3 regions of the Polaromonas sp. P3_A5 genome follow, and region 2 is predicted to be linked to each of the others. Evidence: predicted binding sites of a transcription regulator. Region 2 holds the regulator's gene; each other region holds the start of a gene.
The links. The regulator sigma-54, encoded in region 2, starts transcription at its own class of promoters, with help from an activator protein. The targets are predictions, from matches to a motif close to TGGCANGNAANCTGCTTT.
Positions count from the first base shown of each region.

Region 1: glnK (P-II family nitrogen regulator) is a predicted target of sigma-54. The motif match lies at 6,041-6,058, and genes of this name have one in related genera.
Region 3: AC1DU8_RS09750 (formate/nitrite transporter family protein) is a predicted target of sigma-54. The motif match lies at 4,011-4,028, and genes of this name have one in related genera.

Region 1 is NZ_JBFUGF010000003.1:80,329-88,052, forward strand. Features, by position in the region: gene glcF (glycolate oxidase subunit GlcF) at 1-841, opposite strand, end outside; gene AC1DU8_RS19930 (YoaK family protein) at 860-1,636, opposite strand; gene glcE (glycolate oxidase subunit GlcE) at 1,640-2,761, opposite strand; gene AC1DU8_RS19940 (SMP-30/gluconolactonase/LRE family protein) at 2,843-3,769, opposite strand; gene AC1DU8_RS19945 (ammonium transporter) at 3,995-5,533, opposite strand; gene glnK (P-II family nitrogen regulator) at 5,566-5,904, opposite strand; gene AC1DU8_RS19955 (YifB family Mg chelatase-like AAA ATPase) at 6,486-7,724, shown strand, end outside.
Region 2 is NZ_JBFUGF010000004.1:103,525-111,248, reverse strand. Features, by position in the region: gene AC1DU8_RS21790 (THUMP domain-containing class I SAM-dependent RNA methyltransferase) at 1-916, opposite strand, end outside; gene AC1DU8_RS21785 (RNA polymerase factor sigma-54) at 958-2,493, opposite strand; gene lptB (LPS export ABC transporter ATP-binding protein) at 2,639-3,430, opposite strand; gene lptA (lipopolysaccharide transport periplasmic protein LptA) at 3,445-4,071, opposite strand; gene AC1DU8_RS21770 (thiol:disulfide interchange protein DsbA/DsbL) at 4,231-4,878, opposite strand; gene AC1DU8_RS21765 (SPOR domain-containing protein) at 5,007-5,639, opposite strand; gene argS (arginine--tRNA ligase) at 5,694-7,379, opposite strand; gene AC1DU8_RS21755 (PsiF family protein) at 7,514-7,724, shown strand, end outside.
Region 3 is NZ_JBFUGF010000001.1:2,052,575-2,060,298, reverse strand. Features, by position in the region: gene AC1DU8_RS09770 (cupin domain-containing protein) at 1-101, opposite strand, end outside; gene AC1DU8_RS09765 (SDR family NAD(P)-dependent oxidoreductase) at 56-703, opposite strand; gene AC1DU8_RS09760 (MAPEG family protein) at 700-1,098, opposite strand; gene AC1DU8_RS09755 (bifunctional protein-serine/threonine kinase/phosphatase) at 1,232-2,974, opposite strand; gene AC1DU8_RS09750 (formate/nitrite transporter family protein) at 3,038-3,850, opposite strand; gene AC1DU8_RS09745 (dienelactone hydrolase family protein) at 4,186-5,004, opposite strand; gene AC1DU8_RS09740 (GlxA family transcriptional regulator) at 5,132-6,112, shown strand; gene AC1DU8_RS09735 (ketopantoate reductase family protein) at 6,125-7,039, opposite strand; gene AC1DU8_RS09730 (LysR family transcriptional regulator) at 7,149-7,724, opposite strand, start outside.

The sequences.
Region 1 (7,724 bases), on a different contig from region 2:
GGTCGCGTGTCAGCCCGCTGATGCGTGCGGCTTTGGCCGCGTAGGCGGGATCGTCCCTGAGGAGGTGGCCGTATTCCTTGACGGTGACGCCGCAGCCCGAAGCGTTCATGACGATGGCCTCTACCCCTGTGCCTTCCACATGCGGCCACCAGGCGTCGATGTTGCGCCGCATTTCTTCCTTGCCGCCCTCCTGGTCGTTCAGGTGGAATTTGACGGCGCCGCAGCATCCGGCTTTTTGCGCCACCACCGTTTGTATGCCGGCCGCGTCGAGCACGCGCGCCGTGGCGGCATTGATGTTGGGCATCATGGCGGGCTGCACGCAGCCTTCGAGCATGAGCATCTTGCGGGCGTGCTGGCGCGCGGGCCATGGGCCGGCGGCCTGCCTGGCCGGCACCTTGTTTTTGAGCGATGCGGGCAAGAGGCCGCGGACGGCTTGCCCGGCCTTCATGGCGGGCGCAAAAAGCGGCGACGGAAGGCCTTCCTTGAGAGCCCAGCGCACGACACGCTCACCGGCCGGGCGCGGCACGCGCTCGTCAACCAGCTTGCGGCCGATATCCACGAGGTGGCCGTATTCCACCCCGCTGGGGCAGGTGCTTTCGCAGTTGCGGCAGGTGAGGCACCGGTCCAGGTGCAGCTGGGTCTTGCGCGTGGGCGCTTCACCCTCCAGCACTTGCTTGATGAGGTAGATGCGTCCACGCGGGCCGTCAAGCTCGTCGCCCAGTAATTGGTAGGTGGGGCAGGTGGCCGTGCAAAAACCGCAATGCACACATTTGCGCAAGATGGCTTCAGCCTCCAGGCCGTCAGCGGTGTTTTTGAATTCAGGGGCGAGGTGGGTTTGCATGGCGTCAGGACCCTTCTTTCAGGACCCTTCTTTCAGGGCCAGAGCGAGGGCCTTGCGCCGGGCAGCGCGCCGGAAATCCGCATACAGCGGCGGCAAGGACAAGGTCAACAGCATGAGGGCCAGGGGCACGACCCAGATGAAACCGACGTATTTGAAGCCGGCCGCACCGACCAGGCCGCCGGCAATGAACATGGCCAGCAAGGTGCCGAAGAGCCGCACCTTGATACGGTTGGCGCGCACACGGGACTCCATGGAGCTGGCGGTACGGTTCCAGTAAAACATCTTGCCGAGCTCGATGCCGAGGTCAGTGATGACACCGGTCATATGCGTGGTGCGGATCTGGGAGGACGAGATTTTGCTGACCAGCGCGTTTTGCAGGCCCATGGTGAAGGCCAGCACCAGCACGGTCAGGGGCACGGCGAACGGCGTCTGCCGGTTCAGCGTTGCGCCAAGCAGGCCGAAGACCAGCAAAAGAACTGACTCGAGCAACAGCGGCAGGGCGAACTCACTGCGAAGGTGCCGGTGGCGCGCCCAATTGACCAGCACGGCCGTCACGGCCGCACCCAGGGTGAAGGCCAGCAAGGCGCCCACCGCACCGAGCACCAGCGTCAGGTTCCCGAGGATGAGGTTGTCGGCCACGATGGAGACAAACCCCGTCATGTGCGAGGTGTACATGCTGACCAGCAGGAAGCCCCCCGCGTTGACAGCTCCGGCATTGAACGCAAGCACGCCGCCGAGCAGGCGGTTGATGGTGGGCGTGCGGTGCTGCCCGGTGAGATGGCGCAGGCGACGCATGAACTACCAGCCCGCCGCCATGCGGCCGCGGTTAAGGATTCCGGCGGGATCGAACTCGCGCTTGAGGTCCCGGTGGATCCGGTCCAGCGGCGGCTTTAATGCATCAAATCGGGCTGTAGCTCCCGCTGGCATTGCGCTGACAGCTATAAAAAGAGTAGCATGCCCGCCGGCCTGAGCAGCGGCCGCGCGCAGTGCCTCTGCCTGCCCGGCGCCTGCCCGTACCCATCGCTGGGCGCCATGCCATTCCACCAGCGGCGAGTCGGGCAAATCCGGAACATGGGCCGTTTGCGGCAAGGACAGCCGCCACAAGTCCTGGTCGGCCTGGCGTGCCCGGAACCACGGGTGCTGCTGGTTGCGACAGTCCTGCCAATAGCCGGCAGCTTCGGCGCTGCCTTGTTTCTCGCCGCCCAGCACCTTGCAGGCGGCTTCGACGGCGGCGACAGCGCCGCGCAATCGCAGATAGAGCGTACCGATGTCGGCTTCTTCCGACCAGCAGCTCGCGTTGAGCGGTAAGGGCCGGCCGCCCCAGGCGTTCAGCCAGTCAAGCGCCTGCGCCTGGCTGCATTCAAAACGCAGGGTGGCCTCGGCAGGCGCCACCGGCAGCACCTTGAGGCTCACTTCAGTGAGCACGCCCAAGGTACCCAGGGCACCCGCCATGAGCCGTGAGACGTCATAACCCGCCACATTTTTCATGACCTGCCCGCCAAACGTGAGCAGTTCGCCACGCCCGTTGATGAGCTTGAGGCCCAGCATGTAATCACGCACCGCGCCCACGCTGGCGCGTGCCGGCCCGCTCAGGCCGCTGGCGACCATGCCGCCCACGGTGGCTTTTGCCCCAGAATCGTCAAAACGCGGCGGCTCGAAGGGCAGGCACTGGCCCTGGGCCGCCAGCAAGGTTTCGAGTTCAGCCAGCGGCGTGCCGGCGCGCGCAGTCACGACCAGTTCACTGGGTTCGTAGCTGATCACACCCGCGTATGGCGTCATGTCGAGGATGTCACCTTCCAGGGATTGGCCGTAGAAGTCCTTGGTGCCGCCACCCCGAATACGCAGCGGCGTACCGGCGGCAGCGGCAGTGCGTATTCGCCCGCGCAGGGACTCCATCACATCATCGGTATCTGAAGGCATGGCTGGGATGGTACGTGGGTATCGCGCCTGGGGAGTTGATCTTTTTGCATGCCGCCTGTTCGGTTTTTTCAGAGGCGAAGCTCAATCCTCGAAAAAATTCACCGGCAAGCCGGGCACATCCACCCGCATCGAAAACACGCAGCCCGACTCGGGATAGGCCTGCAGCTCGGCAGCCGGCCGGTTGTAGCGTGCCGTGGTGATGTAAAGCGTTTGCAGGTCGTCGCCGCCAAAGCACGGCATGGTCGGGCATTGCGCCGGCACGGGAATTTCAGCCAGCAACTCTCCTGCCGGCGACAGCTTGAGAAGGCGCGCACCTTCAAACATGGCCACCCAGTAGTTGCCCTGGATATCCACCGCAGCGCCGTCGGGCCGCCCGCCGTAACCGGGCATGCCGAACTGCCAGCCGGCGGGTTTGCCGGGCCATTGGTGGAAAACGCGGCGGTTTGCCATGGCGTTGCTGTCGGCATCCCAGTCCCAGGCATGTGTGGTGTGCGTGGGGGTGTCCGTCCAGTACACGGTTGCGGCGTCCGGCGACCACGCCAGGCCATTGGCGATGATGGCGCCGCCTGCCTTGCGTTCTACCGCAGGCACAAGGCTGTTGCGGCAGTCGATGGAAAAAAGCTCGGCCACGGACTTGTCCCGTGGTTCGTACATCGTGCCGGCCCAGAAGCGGCCGCGCGGATCGGCCTTGCCGTCGTTGAACCGCGTCGTGGCAGTGTCATGGCCGGCCCGCATGAGTTGCTGGAGTTCGGCGCCCCACTCGCGGGCGCGGTAAATGCCGTCGCGCAATGCGATCACCAGGCCACTGCCTTGCCCCTGTGTACGGGCCGGCGCAATGCTGCCGGGCTCCGACGGCATGGGCCAGCTTTGTACCGTCCCCATAAAGACGTTGCAGCGGTGAATCTGCCGGCCTGGAATGTCAACCCAATACAGCATTTGCTCGTCGGGATGCCAGAACGGCGATTCACCCAGTTCACTGGGTTGTGCAACAACGGTTTGCCATGTCATGCGGCGTTCCTTGAAAGGCTGAAAAGTGGATAGGCACCCAAGGTTAGCACCGGCAGGGCCACAGCCGGAAACGCCCCCGCAACCCAATCCCGGCGATCATGCAACGCCCACAAGGCACGCGCCAAAAAAAACAGCCCACCGGCTTGCGCCAGCGGGCTGAACATCCAAAGGAGATACTCAATCAGGGGGCTGCCCTGGGGCAGCCCGAATTCGTCTGACTATGAATTAACGGTTGTAGGCGGTCTCACCATGCGAGGTGATGTCCAGGCCTTCGCGTTCGTCTTCTTCGCTGACGCGCAGGCCGATCGTGAGGTCAACCACCTTGAAGGCGATGAAGGAAACCACACCGGACCAGACGATGGTGATCAGCACGGCCTTGGCCTGGATCCAGACCTGGCCGGCGATGGTGTAAGCGTCAGGCGTCACGGCCGTGGCGGTCACCCAGTCACCCACGAAGCTTGGGCCACCCAGGGCTGGCGAGTTGAAAACGCCGGTGAGCAGCGCGCCCAGAATACCGCCCACGCCATGCACGCCGAACACGTCGAGCGAATCATCGGCGCCCAGCAGTTTCTTCAGGCCGTTCACACCCCAGAGGCAGGCGAAGCCGGCGATCAGGCCGATGATCAGGCCGCCGCCGATGCCGACGTTGCCGGCTGCGGGCGTGATGGCCACCAGGCCGGCGACGGCGCCGGACGCTGCGCCCAGCATCGAGGCCTTGCCGCGCATCAGCGCCTCACCGACGCACCATGCCAGCACAGCGGCAGCGGTAGCACCCAGCGTATTGATGAAGGCCAGGGCGGCGAAGCCGTTGGCTTCCAGGGCGGAGCCGGCGTTGAAGCCGAACCAGCCCACCCACAGCAATGCGGCACCGACCATGGTTAGCGTGAGGCTGTGAGGGGCCATGGCTTCCTTGCCGTAGCCGATACGCTTGCCGATGCAGAAGGCGCCGACCAGGCCGGCGACAGCGGCGTTGATGTGCACCACAGTACCGCCCGCAAAATCCAGGGCGCCCATTTGCCAGATATAACCGCCCTTGGCGCTCATGGCGTCGGCGACTTCCTTGCCGGTGTAGGCGTCAGGGCCCATCCAGAACCAGACCATGTGGGCGATAGGTGCGTAGCTGAAGGTGAACCAGATTGCCATGAACAGCAGCACTGCGGAGAACTTGATGCGTTCGGCAAAGGCGCCGACGATCAGCGCGCAGGTGATGCCGGCAAATGTAGCCTGGAAGGCGGCGAACACGATCTCGGGGATCACGACACCCTTGCTGAAGGTGGCGCCATTGGCAAAGGTGCCCGCAACGTTGTCCCAGATGCCCTTCATGAAGAGCCGGTCGAAGCCGCCGAAGAAGGCGTTGCCTTCGGTGAAGGCCAGACTGTAGCCATAGATAAACCACAGCACGACGATCATCGAGAACGTCACCATGACCTGCATCAGGACCGACAGCATGTTCTTGCTGCGGACCAGACCGCCGTAGAACAGCGCCAGGCCGGGCACGGTCATCATGATGACCAGCAGCGTGGAAACCATCATCCAGGCGGTGTCGCCTTTGTTGGGAACGGGCGCAGCGGCAGCCGGTGCAGAGGCTGCTGCTGCAGCGGCGGGTGCTGTCGCTGCGGCAGGCGCGGCGGCGGAAGCAGCAGCTTCAGCCGGCTTGGCTTCTGCGGCGGAAGCGGCGGGTGCAGCTGCCGGGGCCTGCGCCATCACGGCGCCGGTCGTCAGCAGGCTCAGTCCCAGTACAAGGGAGGCAAGTAGTTTTTTCATGTCTATGTTCTCTTCGTTTTTTGGGGTAAGCCTTACAGCGCTTCCTTGCCGGTTTCACCGGTACGGATGCGCACGACCTGCTCGAGGTTGTAAACAAAAACCTTGCCGTCGCCGATCTTGCCGGTGCGGGCGGCGCCCTCAACCGCTTCAATCACGCGATCCACCAGCTCGTCGGAGACTGCTGCTTCGATCTTGACCTTGGGCAGAAAATCGACGACATACTCGGCGCCGCGGTACAGCTCGGTATGGCCTTTCTGGCGGCCGAAGCCTTTGACTTCAGTCACAGTAATGCCTTGCACGCCAATGCCGGAAAGCGCTTCACGCACTTCGTCCAGCTTGAACGGTTTAATGATGGCCGTTACGAGTTTCATTTTCAGGTTTCCTCCAGGGATGAATAGGGAAGCAGCATCGTCAAGCACCACCTCAGCCGGATTAAGGCTTTTGTACGAGTCATTGCTGATGGAGTCTCCGTAGAAGCTCCAAAGGTTGGCAACTTGCGTGGACTTCTTAGCAGGTAACGTGCCAAAGACGCTTTGCATGGATGACCGGCCTGCCCTTGAACTTCGAGCGAACCTCCGCGAATTGCGCCGGATATGATGCACCAATAAAGGGCAGTCAAGCGCACAATTTTGGAGCATAAAACCAAAAAGGCATCACCAAGCCTGTCTTTAGTGCACGGCGGTCTTCTGCAACGTTCGTTTCTGGGACGGTCAGCACCAGGAGATCGGCGGCAGGAATGCCACGGCGGATCCCGGCACTGACACAACCAGGCAAGTGCGCGGGACAAAAGTGAGTGCCGCTATCGGATGCAGTGGGGCACACCTTTCTGGTGAACCGGCGGGTGGCTTCCCTCGCTAGGCGATACTCGTCTTACGTGAAGGTCTGGTGCGCCTGCAACCCGGGATGGCCTCGGGTTCAGTTGTGATGCCGCCTCTGAGGGAGGGAGTTTCGAATGAGCTTGTCTTTAGTGCATAGCCGCGCCTTGTTGGGCCTGGAAGCAAGGCCGGTGCAGGTGGAGGTGCATCTTGCCAACGGTTTGCCCAGCTTTACGCTGGTCGGGCTTGCGGAAACGGAAGTCAAGGAAGCGCGTGAACGCGTGCGCTCGGCCATCCAGAACGCCGGACTGGAATTTCCCGCCAATAAACGCATTACGGTCAATCTGGCACCCGCCGACCTTCCCAAGGATTCCGGCCGGTTCGACCTGCCCATCGCGCTCGGCATCCTGGCGGCCAGCGGCCAGATCGACGCCCGCAAACTGGAAGGCTATGAGTTCGCCGGCGAGTTGTCGCTGGGCGGCGACTTGCGGCCCATTCGGGGAGCGCTTGCCATGAGCCTCGCCCTGGCGCGCCCGGAACGGCTGGCCGCCGAGAAGCTGCCGAAGCTGGTGCTACCGGAGGCCAGCGCCCAGGAAGCAGCGTTGGTCCCCGGCGCCGAAATCTTTCAGGCGCACCATTTACTCGATGTGGTGAGGCAATTTTTGCCGGGCGACACCCCGATCGAAGCAGGGGAAGGCTGGTCTCGCGTCAAGCCGATCGTGCCTTCGGGGCAGTCCCCGTATCCTGATCTGGCCGACGTCAAAGGCCAGGCGGCGGCCCGACGCGCCCTGGAAATTGCCGCGACCGGCGGGCACAGCGTACTGATGATGGGCGCCCCAGGCTCCGGAAAATCCATGCTGGCACAGCGCTTTGCGGGCCTTCTGCCGGCCATGACCACCGAAGAAGCGCTGGAAAGCGCAGCGGTGGCGTCATTGGGCGGCCGGTTCACGCTGGACAAATGGGCGATACGCCCCACCTGCGCGCCTCACCACACGGCCAGCGCCGTTGCGCTTGTCGGTGGTGGTTCCCCGCCGCGGCCTGGTGAAATTTCCCTGGCGCACCGCGGCATCCTGTTTCTGGATGAGCTTCCGGAGTTTCCGCGGGCAGCCCTGGAAGCCCTGCGTGAACCGCTGGAGTCCGGCACCATCACCATTTCGCGAGCCGCCCAGCGCGCCGAGTTCCCGGCGCGCTTTCAGCTGGTTGCAGCGATGAACCCTTGCCCCTGCGGTTACCTCGGCTCGAGCTTGCGGGCTTGCCGTTGTTCGCCCGAACAGGTGTCGCGTTACCAGGGCAAGCTCAGCGGCCCGCTGCTGGACCGCATCGACCTGCATGTTGAGGTGGGTGCGCTCGCAGCCGATGAACTGGTCAACGCGGCG
Region 2 (7,724 bases):
GCATCACGCCCGAAGGCGCAGGTGGCATACGCTGCAGCGCGTCGCCGCCGCGGAATTCCACCGCATTGGCCACACCGGCACGTTCGGCATTGCGCTCGGCAAAGTCAACCATGCGGAAAGACACGTCGCTGCCGAACACCTTGGCCGTGGGCTCGGTGATGGCGGCTTCGGCCTGGTCGAGGAGGCCGTCCCACACGTGGCCCTGGAAGGGCAGGTATTTCTGGAAGGCAAAACGGCGGTTGATGCCGGGTGCGATGTTGCACGCGATCTGCGCGGCTTCAATCGCGATGGTGCCCGAGCCGCAGCAGGGGTCATAGAGCGGCACGCCTTCTTTACAGAGCTGATCCCATCCGCTGGCGGCAATCATGGCGGCGGCCAGGGTTTCCTTCAGCGGGGCATCACCCTTGTCTTCACGCCAGCCGCGCTTGAAGAGCGGCTCACCCGAGGTGTCGATGTAGACCGTGACGGTGTCCGTCGTCAGGTGCACGTAGACGCGCACGTCGGGCCAGCGCGTGTCGACGCTGGGGCGCACGTCGTCGAACTTGGCGCGAAAGCGGTCGGCGATCGCGTCCTTGATCTTCAGCGCCGCGAAGTTCAGGCTTTGCAGCGGGCTGTGCTGGGCGGTGATCTCGACCTTGAAGGTCTGTTTGGGCGTGAACCAGATTTCCCAGGCCACGTTGGCAGCAGCGTTGTAGAGGTCTTGCTCACTGCGGTACTGGTTGTGCTGCAGCTCGATCAGTACACGCTGCGCCAGCCGGCTGTGCAGGTTGAGCTGCAACGCGTCGCGCCACGACGCCTGCAGCTGCACGCCGGCGCGCCAGGCTTTGCCGTCGATCCCGGTGACACGCTTGACCTCGGTGGCCAGCAGGGTTTCGACGCCTGCGGCGCACGGTAAAAACAATTGGAGTTGATTCATGACTGACTTTGAGGGACGGGCAGCGCGGCCTGATTGGGCGGCTAGAGTGATTTGCGCAGGTTGGCGGGCGCTATGCGCAGGGCTTCGCGGTACTTGGCCACGGTGCGGCGTGCGCATTCAATGCCCTGCTCCTTGAGCATTTCGGAAATCTGGTTGTCGCTGAGCGGTTTCTTGAGGCTTTCGGACGAGACAAATTGTTTGATGAGCGCGCGTACCGCCGTGCTGGAAGCATTGCCGCCGGTTTCGGTGCCGAGCGCGGAGCCGAAGAAATACTTGAGCTCAAAGGTGCCGAAAGGGGTGCCCATGTACTTGGCCGTGGTCACGCGGGAGATGGTGGACTCGTGCAGGCCCAGCTCGTCGGCGATTTCGCGCAGCACCAGCGGGCGCATGGCGAGTTCACCGTGCGTGAAGAAATTTTTCTGCCGTTCCACAATCGCACTGCTCACGCGCAGGATGGTGTCAAAGCGCTGCTGGATGTTCTTGATGAACCAGCGGGCCTCCTGCAGGCGCTGCTGCAGCGCCTGGCCGCCCTGGCCCTTGTGCTGCTTGAGGGCATTGGCATAAATGTCGTGCACGCGCAGGCGCGGCATGACGTCGCCATTGAGCGAAACCTTGAAGCCCCGGCCCGACTTCACAACGATGACGTCGGGCACGATCAGGTTGCGCTCCACATTCACGAAGCGGCGCCCGGGCTTGGGATCGAGCCGGCCTATCACCGTGATCGCGCCCTTGATGGCGGCTTCGGTGAAACCGCACAGGTGCGACAGGCGCTTGACGTCGCGCTTGGCCAGCAGCTCCATCGGTTGCTTGCACATGGCAATGGCTGCGCGGGTTTCTTCGCAGTCCTTGCAGTCCAGCAGCTGCAGGCTCAGGCATTCCGCCAGGTTGCGCGCACCGACACCGGCAGGCTCCATGTGGTGCAGCAGCTTGAGCGCCATCGCAAAACGCTGCTCCAGTTCTTCCGCCTGCGCCATGTCATCTCTTGCAAGACCGGCCGCGAGCGACGCCAGGCTGTCTTCAAGGTAGCCGTCGTCGTTGAGCGATTCAATGAGGAAGTGCAGCGCGGCACGGTCTTCCTCCGACAGGCGCAAGCTCAGCGATTGCCGGTGCAGGTGGTCCTGCAGCGACTCATGGCTGCCCGTGAGGTCGGAGGCCTCGGCTTCGCTCTCTTCATTGTTGTTCTTGCGCGCCGGTGCGTCGCTTCCCCACTCGCTGTCGTCGGGCGTGGTTTCTACCGTGCCATCGCCTTCCCAGCTTTCCTCGAGCTTGGGCTCCGCACTGACTTCTGCGTCATTCGGGGCTGTAGCGCTAGTCTCGTCTGCGCCGCCAGCTATCGAATCCGTAGCAGATTCAAACTCGCGGCTGTCCTGGCTTACCGGCGTGTTGATGTGCTCCAGCCCAAACTCTTCGCGCACCGCCGTCTCTTCCGACACTTCCAGAAACGGGTTTTCGTCGAGCATCTGCTCGACCTCCTGGCTCAACTCAAGCGTCGACAGCTGCAACAGCCGGATCGACTGCTGTAGTTGAGGTGTCAGCGCAAGATGCTGCGAGACGCGGAGTGACAGACCTTGTTTCACTGGATTTTCAAACTTGCGGAAGGTTGAGGCGATACGTCTTTAACCAGCGGGCGCCGCCGAACTGGCTTTGCCAGGCCGCAGGCGCCGTCCCCGGAGGGGGAGAGGGAGCTACACGAAGTGAGCGACAACAGGGGGGAACCATGTTCTACATCTTGAAGTGTTCGCCGAGATAGACGCGGCGCACATCGGCGTTATTCACGATCTCGGACGGTGTGCCTTGCGCCAGCACGTGGCCGTCGCTGATGATGTAGGCATGGTCGCAAATGCCCAGTGTTTCACGCACGTTGTGGTCGGTGATCAGCACGCCGATGCCGCGCGATTTGAGGAAACCGATGATGCGCTGGATTTCGATCACGGCAATGGGGTCGATACCGGCAAACGGCTCATCCAGCAGGATGAAGCGCGGCTGGGTTGCCAGCGCCCGCGCGATTTCGACCCGGCGGCGCTCGCCGCCCGAGAGCGCCGGTGCCGGTGAGTTGCGCAAATGATCTACCCGCAAATCCTGCAGCAGGGCGTCGAGCCGCGACTCGATGTCTGCGCGCCCCAGCGGTTTTCCGGTTTTGTCGAGCTGCAGCTCCAGCACGGCACGCACGTTTTCTTCCACCGTGAGCTTGCGGAAAATCGACGCTTCCTGAGGCAGGTAGCTCAGGCCCAGGCGGGCACGCAGGTGAATCGGCATGTGCTCGACCGACTCGCCGTCGATGGAAATTTCGCCTGCATCGGCGCGCACCAGGCCCACGATCATGTAGAACGAGGTCGTTTTGCCCGCGCCGTTGGGGCCCAGCAGGCCCACGACTTCGCCTTTTTGCACGGACAGCGAAACGTCCTGCACCACCTTGCGGCTGCCGTACGATTTTTGCAGACCTTGCGCAACAAGGCGGCTGGGGGTCAGGGCAGGAGCGGCCGGGGCCGCTGAAGTGTCAGTCACCACATCCATCTGTGCAGGTCTTTCTAGTTCTTTTCATTGCCCAGCGTCGTGCTGGGGCGCAGAACCGGGGCTGGGCCCGCGGGCGGTGCCGCAACGGGTGCCGAGGCTGTCGCGCGGGGTGACAGCATGGCGCGAACCCGCCCCGTGGGGTTGCTGGCCGTACGGTTTTGCGCGCCCCCATCCACGGTGAAGACGTCGGTGTTGTTGTCATAAACAATCAGGCTGCCGGTGGTTTCGTCCACCAGGGTGGCACCGTTGTAGCGGCGCACCACCGCCCGCTTGATGAACTTCACCAGGTCGGCGCGGCTGTCATATTCAATGCGTTCGCCTTCGCCTTCGATGTACTCGTCTACGCCGTCACGCTTTTTCCGGTAAAACGCCAGCTTGCCGGGCGCCGCGACGGACACCGCCTGCTGGTAGCCCTCGGGATCCTGCATGACGTCAACGCGCTCGCCGCGCACGATGGTCGTGCCCTTGGTGATCACCACATTGCCGGTAAAAACGCTGGTTTGCTTCAGGTCGTCATAACGCAGGGCATCTGCCTCCGCGTTCATGGGTTTGTCCCGATCAGCTTTTTCGGCAGCGGCCGGGAAAGCCGACCCCAGCGCCAGGATGACCGGCAGGATGAGGGAAAAAATGGGGTGTTTCATAAGGCACGAATCTTGCTGCTTGGTGTTGGGTCATTGTAGCCATGCCAGCTGCGGGAATGGCTTGCACGGGGAATATTAGGGGCATAAAAAAACCCGCCGGAAATCGGGCGGGTTTTTTGAGCCGGTGTTTGGCGCGGCGCACGGCCGCGGGCGCTTTCTTTATTTGGCCTTGCGGGATTGGGCGATCAGGTGATCTGTGACCTGCAGCGCGCGGGTCATGGTTTGGGTTTGGTCCGACGAGGTGTAATAACGCCCGGCGATACCCAGCGACGGCACGCCGGCCACTTTGTAGCTGTCCTGCAGCTGTGTGGCCTTGCGCGCCTTGGAGGCGACCGAAAAGGAGTTGTAGAACTCAACGAATTTGGCCTTGTTGAGGCCCTGCTTTTCAGCCCATGCAGCTATCAGCTCGGGCGTGTTAAGCGGTTGTTTTTCCACATGAATCGTGGCAAACACCTTCTTGTGAAGTTCCTCAATTTTTCCCATGGCCTCAAGCACGTAATACAGGCGCTGCTGAGGTTCGAAATCGGGCCGGAAGGACACTGGAACACGCCGCACGGACACGTCCTTGGGGATCTGCTTCATCCAGGCTTCGAATTGCGGCTCGAAGGCGTTGCAATGGGGGCAGTTGTACCAGAAGAATTCCACCACCTCGACCCGGCCGGCGGCGGCTTCGGTCGGCGCCGGCTTGTCCAGCGTCAGGTAATCCTCGCCGTCCTTGAAGGCCTTGGCCTGGGCTTGTGCCAGGGTGGGCAGGGCGGCGATGCCGCCCAGGGCGGCGGCTGAAAACGAAAACTCACGGCGTTGCATCAGATTTTTCTCCTGGAATGACAGAAATAGCCCGGAAACCGCCCCTCTGGCGGATGCCTCGTGGCGCGGGGTATAGGGGTTTGTACACCAGCCTCGTGAAAAGTTCAGCCTATCGTTGGACGAGGGCTTCAGCGCTGGACCCGGACCAGCGCGGTTTCAATGGAATTGTTGTCCAGGCGCTCCTTGGCCTTGTCGGCATCTTCCTTCTTGTCGAAAGGGCCAAGACGCACGCGGTACACGGTGCGGCCAGCCTGCTCGCGTTCCGTCACTTTGGCCTGCATGCCCAGCAGCAGCAACTTGGCGCGTTGCTGTTCCGCATCTTCCGGCGTGCGAAAGGCACCGGCCTGAATGAAATAGCTGAAGGGATCCGCTCCCGGACCGGATGACAGGCCTTCGACCTTGGCCTTTGCCAGATCGCCCAGCGGATCGGCAGGCGCTGGTTTGGCCACTTTGGCCGGCGCTGAAGCGGCGGCCTTGGGGGTGGCTCCGGCCGAGGGGTCGGGTACTGGAACACCAGGCACTTCAACCGCTGCCGGAGGAGGCGGCTTGGGCTGGTTTTTGCCGGCCAGCGGGGCGTTCGGGTTCCAGTCCTTGTTTTTCTTGGCTTCAACAGCATCGCTGTCGGGGTTGCGTGCCTGGCTCTTGTTCATGAAAGGAACCGGCACCTTGGTGATGTAAACCGCTACCGCCAGCGCCGCGCCCAGGCCGATCAGCGCGCCAATGATCAACCCCAACAGGGTTCCGCCTCGTTGTGTATTCATACCTTGCCCACGTTCATTGCCTTGTCCTGAAATTCGCATGGTTTTCGCCACGGTTTACATCTTGCGCGGGGCGCTCACGCCCAGCACTGCGAGGCCATTGTGCAACACCTGCGCAGTCGCGGCGACCAGCGCCAGACGGGCAAGCTTCACAGCTTCGTCGTCCACCAGGATGCGCTCGGCATCGTAATAGCTGTGATAACTGGCCGCCAGCTCACGAAGGTAAAAAGCCACGTCGTGCGGTGCAAATCCGTCAGCCGCGTTGGTCAGCATGTCGGGGTACTTGGCCAGCAGCAGCATCAATGACTGCGCCTGCGGGCTGTCCAGCGCCGAGAGGTCGACAGCTTTGAGGCTGGCTTCGTCGCCACCCTGGCCGGCCCAGGTGGTGAGGATGGAGCAGATGCGCGCATGCGCGTACTGCACGTAATACACCGGGTTTTCATTGTTTTTGGCCAGCGCCAGGTCAATGTCGAAGATGTATTCGGTGTCCGGCTTGCGGCTGAGCAAAAAGAAGCGCACGGCGTCGGCGCTGGTCCATTCGATCAGGTCGCGCAAGGTGACGTAGCTTCCGGCGCGCTTGGAAATTTTGACCTCTTCGCCGTTGCGCACCACGCGCACCATGGTGTGCAGGACGTAGTCGGGGTAGCCCTGGGGAATGCCTTCGCCGGCGGCCTGCAGCCCGGCGCGCACGCGGGCAATGGTGCCGTGGTGGTCCATGCCCTGGATGTTGATGGCCTTGCCGAAGCCGCGCTCCCACTTGGCCAGGTGGTAGGCCACGTCGGGGACGAAGTAGGTGTAGCTGCCGTCGCTCTTTTTCATCACGCGGTCTTTGTCGTCGCCGTAGTCGGTCGACTTCAGCCACAGCGCGCCATCCTGCTCGTAGGTCTTGCCGGCCTCTTTCAGTCTGGCCACGGCGCTATCGACACGGCCCGAGCTGTACAGGCTGGACTCAAGGTAGTAGTTGTCGAACTTCACCGAGAAGGCCTTCAAGTCCAGGTCCTGCTCGTGGCGCAGATAGGCCACGGCGAACTGGCGTATCGAGTCCATGTCTTCCACGTCGCCCGAGGCGGTGTATTCGCGGTCGTCCGACTTGACGGTCTTTTTGGCCAGAAAGTCGGCCGCGATGTCGGCGATGTAGTCGCCGTTGTAGGCCGACTCGGGCCAGCCGGCGTCACCGGGCTTGATGCCTTTGGCGCGCGCCTGTGTGCTGGTGGCCAGGGTCTGGATCTGCACGCCCGCGTCGTTGTAATAAAACTCGCGCCAGACCTTGGCGCCTTGCGTGGCGAACAGGTTGCAGATCGCATCGCCCAGCGCGGCCTGGCGGCCGTGGCCCACATGCAGCGGGCCGGTCGGGTTGGCCGAGACGAACTCGACGATCATCTTGCGTGCCGGGTCGGCCGGCTGCACGCCGAACTGCGCGCCGGCGGCCAGCACTTCGCGCACGGTCTCCTGCTTGGCGGCGGGCTTGAGGCGGATGTTGATGAAACCGGGGCCGGCGATTTCGATGGCGTCTACCCAGCGTTCAAACGCGGGCTTCTTGAGCAGGTTGGCGCGCAGGCTTTCGGCCACCTGGCGCGGGTTGAGCTTGAGCGGTTTGGCCAGCTGCATGGCGGCCGTGCAGGCGAAGTCGCCATGGGCCGCCACCTTGGGGGATTCAAAGGCAGCTTTGTCGCCTGCGCCGGGGGAAAGTTCTTCCAGCCCCGCGGCCAGAGCCGCGAGCAGGTCTTTTTTAATCGAGAGCATGGTCTGATTTTACGGTTAAGCCATCTGCCGTTCGGACCCCTCAGATACCCGGTCATCGAATTTGCCCGGCGCGGCGTTATGTGTTGGAATTCCAGCCGGAACTCAAACCTGTTTCCCAACCCAATGGAGCCACCATGAAAAAGCTGTTATCCCTGATCGCCGCCGTTTTTGCCGTCTCGATGGCCTTGTCTCCGGTGGCGCACGCCGCGGACGCTCCAGCCAAAACCGCACAGCAAACCAAAATGGGCGCCTGCAACAAGGACGCTGAAGGCAAGAAGGGCGATGAGCGCAAGGCATTCATGAAAGAGTGCCTGAGCGCCAAGAAAGAAGCACCAACGCAGCAAA
Region 3 (7,724 bases), on a different contig from region 2:
CCGGCCCGTACCAGGACCGGCGCCGTGCGGTCGACGTTCACGTGCATCAGCTCCATCAGAACTTCTCCGACGCGGTCCGCAGGTCCAGCTCCTGTGTCCATGCGGTGCGCGCCTGTTGCGCAAGCCACAGGAAATTGGCAGCCACGCCGTCGGGCGCCATCACCGGGGCTTCTACTGCCGCGTGGCGGGATGCGGCAGCGGAGCCGCGAAGCAAGCCGTCCAGCACGACGTGGGCCACGTGGATGCCCTGCGGCTGGAACTCTCTTGCCAGTGACTGCACAAGCCCGCGAAGGGCAAATTTGCCCGCGGCCATGGCCGCGAAACGGGCCGACCCGCGCAGCGAAGCCGTGGCGCCGGTGAAAAGCAGGTTGCCGCGCCCCACGGCCAGCATGCCCGGCAGCACGGCCCGGGCGCAGTGCGCTGCCCCGACAGGGCCGGCTTCAAGGCACTTGCGCAGCGCACTCGCCTCCAGTTCAAGAAAAGGAGCAATTGCCAGATGACCCGCGTTGTACAGCAGCGTGTCGACGGGGCCGTGGCGCTCGATCAGGGCCGCGATGGCCTGCGTCACTGCCTCACCGTCGACCAGATCGCAATCTGCACGCCGCAGGCCCGCCACTTCGTACCCCGCCTCGTTGAACTGCCGCGCAAGCCATTCGCCGAGCACACCACCGCTACCCGCGATGAGTGCGAAGGGCCGGCTCACAGCACCCCCAGCAGGCGCCCGATCAGCACCAGCGTGGCCGCCCAGCCCGCTGCCCAGGCAAGCGTGCGTGCGCCGGGAACACCGAGCGTGTAAACCACGTAGTGAATGAGCCGCGCAAAAAAGTAGACGGCGCAGGCGGCGGCCGTCACCGAATCGGCTCGGCCGCTAGCCTGCACCGCCAGCACAGCTGGCGCAAAAATCACCAGATTTTCGGTGGCATTGGCCTGGGCCCGCTGTGCGCGCTGGGCCCACTCGGCAAGGGGTTTTTCTGTGGCTGACGGGTTGGCCAGCGTGCCGCCCAGGCCACGCACGGCAATGCGGTTGAGAACGTAAGGCAAGGCGAACAACGCCGCAGCGGCCAGGGTCAATGCCAGCCAGTAGATTTCCTTGGACATGATGGGTTTTTCCTTCTTCGTGACATGCCGCAATGCGGGCACGAACGCGAAGATAGCTGCGCCGGGAAAAGCGTTCTGTAGCTTTTGCTACAGAGTCACAAAGATGGCGAGAAGGCAGCGCCGGCGCCCTGGCTCAATGTCTGCCGATGATCACCAGGCAAATGAACAGGCAGGCGGCCAGCAGCAGCGACAGGCCCTTCCAGAACGCCACCGGGTTGCGCTCCAGCAAAGCCGGGCGAGCCTTGTCCAGAAACGCCTGGTTGGGGTGGCGCAGGTCGTACAAGAACTCCGACAGCTCGCCATAACGCTTGGCGGGATCGGGGTGAACGGCCTTGCGGAGCACGCCGTCCATCCATGCGGGTATGTCACGGTCTTCGTACAGCACGGAGTCATAGCGCAGCTTGCTTTGTGCGGCCCGGGTCCGGCATTTGGCCACTTCGGCGCCGTAGGGCAGCTTGCCGGTCAGCATCTGGTAGGTGATGACGCCGAGCGAGAACAGGTCTGAGCGCGTGGTACCGCCCTCGCCCACAAAATACTCCGGCGCCGAATACTGGGCCGTGCCCAGGATGTCTTCGTGCCCGCCGGGCGCATCTGCTTCCATGAGGCTGGCCACGCGGGTTGAGCCAAAGTCAATGATCTTCGCCGTGCCGGTCTTGTCGATCATGACGTTCTCGGGCCGCAGGTCCTGGTGCAGCATCTCCAGCCGGTGAAACGCGCGCAGGCCTTTGGCGATCTGCTCCACCAGCCCGCGCACGGCTTCCAGGCCGGGCCGGGGATTGTCGATCATCCACTGGCTCAGCGTTTGCCCGTCGATGTATTCGGTGGCCACATACACATAGTGGCGCTTTCGGGTCGGCACATAAGGCTTCAGCACATGCGCGCTGTTGATGCGCCGGGCGATCCACTCTTCCGTCAAAAACCTTTCAAGGTAGGCCGGGTCACCGCCCAGGTCTATTGACGGTGTTTTCAGGATGACGAGCACGCCCGTTTCGTTGTCTGTGGCGAGGTAAATATGGCTGCGGCTGCTGCCGTGCACTTCGCGGACGATGGTGTAGCCGTCAAACTGCGTCCTGGCCTCCAGGATGGGCGGAAGCGGCAGGCCCGACAGCTGCTGGAGCAACTCGCCGGCCTGCCCGTTGGGCAGCTCATCGACGCGGACAATCTGTGCCGTGAGGTTGTCGCCGCTGCCCCGCTCCAGGGCTTTTTCAACGATGGATTTGGCCGCCATATCAAGCCCACCGGGCTCGTCGGCACAGATGTGGATGAGGCCGGCCATGTCGTATTCGCTGACGTGTTCGTACACGCCGTCGGTGGCCAGAAGAAAGATGTCGCCCTGCTCCACCTGCTGGGTCTGGTAGTCGATCTCAAGCTGCGGCTTGAAGCCCAGCGCACGGCCAAGGTAGCTTTGGCCCTGGGAAATCCACACACGGTGGTCGTTGGTCAGTTGTTCCAGCGCCTTGCCGCGCAGGCGGTAAATGCGCGAGTCACCGACATGAAAAATATGCGCGGTGGTCGACTTGATGACCATGGCGCTCAGCGTGCACACATAACCTTTATCCTTGTCGTAGCGGTATTGGCTTTTCTGCGTCTGGGCATGCAGCCAGGAGTTGGTGGCGCTCAAGATCCGCTCGGCCGATGTCTTGACCGACCAGGCCTCCGAGGTGCAGTAATAGTCTTCAAGAAAACCAGTGACGGCGTACTGGCTGGCCACGTCGCTGACGGCGCTGCTGCTGATGCCGTCGGCCAGCGCAACGGCGATGCCCTTGGCGCTCAGTTGCGGCTCTTTAGGTACATAGATACCGTGGAAATCCTGGTTGGTTTCCTTGCGGCCCTTGTCCGAATACTGACCTGCCGATATCTTCAGTTCACTGGACATGTGGGGTACCGGCAAAGCCCCCGCGCATGCAAGATGCGCGAGGGCCTTTGTTTTGGAGGCGGATTATTTGAAAGAACGTGTCGGTCCGGTTTTAATGTGTGTGGCATACAGCGTCAAGCCGGTGAAGGCCAGGCCGCCCACCAGGTTGCCCAGCACCGTCGGAATTTCGTTCCAGATCAGGTAGTCCATGATGGTGAAATGCGCGCCCAGCAGCAGGCCGGATGGGAACAGGAACATGTTCACGATGGAGTGCTCAAACACCATGTAAAAGAACAGCATGATGGGCATCCACATCGCGATCACCTTGCCGCTGACCTGGGTGGAGATCATCGCACCCACCACGCCGGCCGACACCATCCAGTTGCACAACATGCCGCGCACGAAGAGCGTGAGCATGCCGTTCGCACCGTATTTCTGGTAGCCCAGCGTGCGGCTCTCGCCCACGATGCCGATAGCCTTGCCCACGGCGCTGGGCTCGGTCGAGAAGCCGTTGGTGACGTAGATGGCCATCATCACCGCCACCGTGAAGGCGCCCGCGAAGTTGCCGACGAACACCAGGCCCCAGTTACGCAGCACACCCTTGAGCGTGACGCCCGGGCGCTTGTCGATCAGCGCCAGCGGGCACAACACAAACACGCCGGTCAGCAAGTCGAAGCCGAACAGGTACAGCATGACAAAACCCACCGGGAACAGCACGGCGCCCAGCAGGGGCTGGCCGGTCTGCACGTTGATGGTGACGGCGAACCAGGCTGCCAGAGCCAGAATGGCGCCGGCCATGTAGGCCCGGATAACGGTGTCGCGGGTGGACATGAAGATTTTGGATTCACCCGCATCCACCATCTTGGTCACAAATTCCGAAGGCACTAAATAAGCCATACGATCCCTCTAAATCCTGAAAAAAGCCAAAAAAAAATCCACTTCGAGATCTTCAAAAGATTGAAGACCGAAGTGGACGTCGTTATCCATTCAGATCGATGGGCACCGGCGAAGCCCGCCGTACCCTGCGCAGGCCTTCGTTAGCCTGACCTGATGGATGCAAGCACATACCGTGCCGCTAACAAAACACCGCGAATCCGGGCTTGCCGACGCTTTAGCGACGCTTTTACCCGTCGTTTTGGCACTGCGAAGGGAGTGACTGCCCCAAATTTGTGCATCGAGGTGTCCATCTTTAAATATTTTGGTGCCAGCTGGGCCACTGCCGGATACAGGCGCTAAGGCGCAAGCCGCTGCGCAAAGAACGCCAGGATCTCGTCACGCGCCGCCAGTGTGGGCTGGCCCGCCTCGTCGATCAGGTGGGCGGTGACCACGCTGTGCGGTGTCTTCACGTGCGCCGCAAAGAACGGCGGCACGTCGGGGTTGGCGGCGCTGTCGGGCAGCACGCGGCCCACAAAGCGGTCGCCCAGCGCCTCGGCATAGGCCGCAAAGCGCTGGGCCCTGCAAAAGCTGTCGCCTTCAAACCGATAGGCCAGCACCGTGAGGTTCTCGCGGTCCAGCCGCTGGCGGACGGCCTTGATGTCCGCAGGCGAAATTTCGATGCCGGCCGGATCATTGAGCGGCAGCGACGGCTGGCACAGCACCGGCGCCAGCATGGCAGGCTCCAGCATCATCGTGAGGGCGAAATTACCCGTCCAGCACATGCCGATGGCGCCCACGCCGGGGCCGCCGCACTCGTCATGCGCCAGCCTTGCCAGTGCCCGCAGCCACTGCGTGGCCGGGCTGGCCTGGTTGGACGCGAACGCGCGGAACTCGGCGCTGACACAGGCGCGCTGAAAGATGGCCGCGCCTTCATCGGCACGCGGCACGGCGCCGTCGCGGCCAAAGAGCGACGGCATGTAGACGGTAAAACCTGCGTCGCGCACCCAACGGCTGAAGCGCGCCACGTGCGGGCTGATGCCGGGCATCTCGGTCATGACGATCACGGCCGGGCCTGTACCCATGAGGTAGACCTTCCTGGTGATGCCGTCGAGCGTGATCTCGCGCTGGGTGAAATCCTCGAGGGAGTCGTCTTCGGTCAGCTTGCGCGTTGTCATCGGTGTCCTTGCTTTGCGAACGGTGGGAGCAATGGCGTCCGTGGAATTCATGGAACAGATGAATTTGGCACCGCACGCGCGTAAACTCCCAGTGTCTATTTCGACATGTTTAAGGCCTTTTCAGCCAATGCGAGATTTCACCCTCCTGCTGCTGCCGGGCACCTTTGCCACCGGCGTGGCGGCCACGCTCGATATCCTGCAGGCCGCGTCTGCCCTCGCGCCGCGCATGAAGCTGGCGCGCCCCACCTGGCGCGTGTTGTCAGCCACCGGCGGCCCGGTGCCGCTGAGCTCGGGCCTTCACATAGACACCGCGGCCCTGCCCCGGCGCTACCGGCCCGATGCTGCCACCTGGATCGTGCCGGGCCTGGGCCTGGACAACCCGCAGGCCCTCAACACCGGCTTGGCCACCGCAGACGCGCAACGCGTGATTCAGGCCGTCGCCGCGCATGCTGCGCACGGTGGCCGTGTTGCGGCGTCGTGCTCGGCGGTTTTTTTGCTTCAGGCGGCCGGTGTGCTGGCCGGGCGCCGGGTCACCACCTCCTGGTGGCTGGCGCCGGAGCTTCGAAGGCGGGAGCCGGCCTGTTCCGTCAATGCCGACCGGATGGTGTGCGCCGACGGCCCGGTGAGCACCGCAGGCGCCGCCTTTGCGCAAACCGACCTGATGCTGCATTTGTTACGCGAGCAGTTCGGGGTAACCCTGGCCGAGGCTGTAGGACGCATCCTCTTGATCGACGGGCGGCAGGCGCAAGCGCCTTTTGTGGTGCCAGCCATGCTCTCCAGCGGCAACGCACTGGTGGCCCGCCTGGTGGCGCGGATCGAATCCGCCCTGCCCAGCCCGCCCAGCGTGGAGGCACTGGCAAACGAATTCGCGATGTCGCAGCGGACGCTGTCGCGCCACGTGCGCGAGGCCACGGGCAAGAGCACGATGGCGCTGGTGCAAAGCGTTCGGCTCAATCGCGCGCGGATGCTGATTGAGTCCAGCCGGATGACCATCGAACGCGTGGCCGAGCAAGTGGGCTACGAAGATGCCACGGCGCTCCGGCGCATGATGCACAAGGCGGCGGGCGCCAACCCGAGCCGATACCGGGCGGCGGGGTTAAGAGCTTGAGAGCCCGGCGATTCAGGCGAGGGCCTGCCTGGACTCCATCAACTTCACCAGAGCCCACAGCACCCGGTTCGCCGGCGTGGCCACACCCAGCGCTTCACCGCGCCTGACGACCAGCCCGTTGAGGTAGTCGATTTCGGTGGGTTTGCCGCGCGCCAGGTCTTGTGCGGTGGATGACAACTGGTTGGGCATGCTGCCGGCCAGTTTGTCCACGGCCAGGTGCATGTCGCCCTGCACCTGCACGCCTTCGGCCTCTGCCACGGCCAGGCATTCGGCCACCACGTCGCGCATGACGTCTTTCACGCCCTCGCCTTGCACGGTTTTGCCGTACGGCAGCTGCGCGATGGCCGAGACGGCGTTGTAGGCGCAGTTGAGGATGAGCTTGGCCCACAACGCGCCGCGCACGTTGCTGGAGATTTCAACCGGCACACCGGCTGCGATGAAGGCCTGGGCCACGGCCTCGCTCCGGCTGGCCGGCTCAATCACCAGCTCGCCGCGGCCGTGGTGCCTGACGTGGCCGGGGCCGGCCATTTCGGTGGCCACGTACACCACGGCGGCCGCCACGGCGTGCTGCGGCAGCACGGTGCGCAGGCGGTCGGCGTTGTCCACGCCGTTTTGCAGGCACAGCACCAGCGCATCCGGTGCCAGGTGCGGCCGGATCAATGCGCCCGCAGCTTCGGTGTCGGTGGATTTCACGCAGAACAGCACCAGGTCGGCGCCCTGCACGGCGGTGGGTTCGCTGCTGGCGGCCAGGCGCACGTGTTCGTCGAAAGTGCGGGTTTCCATGTGCAGGCCGTCACTCTGGATGGCGTCAGCATGCCGGGGCCGGGCGATCAGCACCACGTCAAGCCCGGCACGGGCCAGCATACCGCCGTAATAACAACCAACGGCGCCTGCGCCCATCACGGCGACTTTGAGGGATTGGGTCATGGGGGTCTTTGCCTTCGGTGAGATGCAGATACGGAAACGGAAAAAGGAATTGTGGGTGAAGTCTGCCGCCCCTGCAGGCGACCGGGCCTCTTGGAAACCTGTTCGCGGTCTACACGGGGTCGCCGGCAAAGCGCCGGGCCAGCTGGTCGCGCTCGAAGGCCTCGACGACGAAGTCGATAAACACCCGCGTCTTGGCGGGCATCTGGCTGCGCGTGGCGTAGTAAATCGAGATCGCGCCGGCATCGACATACCACTGCGGCAGCACCCTGACGAGCTCGCCGCGCTCCAGCAAAGGCAGCACATCGGGCAAAGCCACGAGCGCTACCCCCAGACCCAGCAGCGCCGCGGCGCGCATGGCCGTCGGATCGTTCATGACCATTGACTCCATAAAAACTGCCGGAACCTCAGCACCGGCCGCGTCGCGCATGACCCACTGGCGAACCCGGCCCGTTCCGCTGGAACGCAGAGCGATACCTTTGAGCCCGGCCAGACCCGTGGGGTTGGCTGGAGCCTGCTGGCCTGCCATATAGGCGGGCGACGCCACGGCGACCAGGTGAATCGGGGCCAGCGCGCGAGACACCACGCCCGGTGACAGCTCAAAGCCGCCGCCGATGGCCGCGTCATACCCCTCGGCAATCAGGTCGACCGGTCGGTTTTCAAAGTACCAGTCAGGACGTATGAGCGG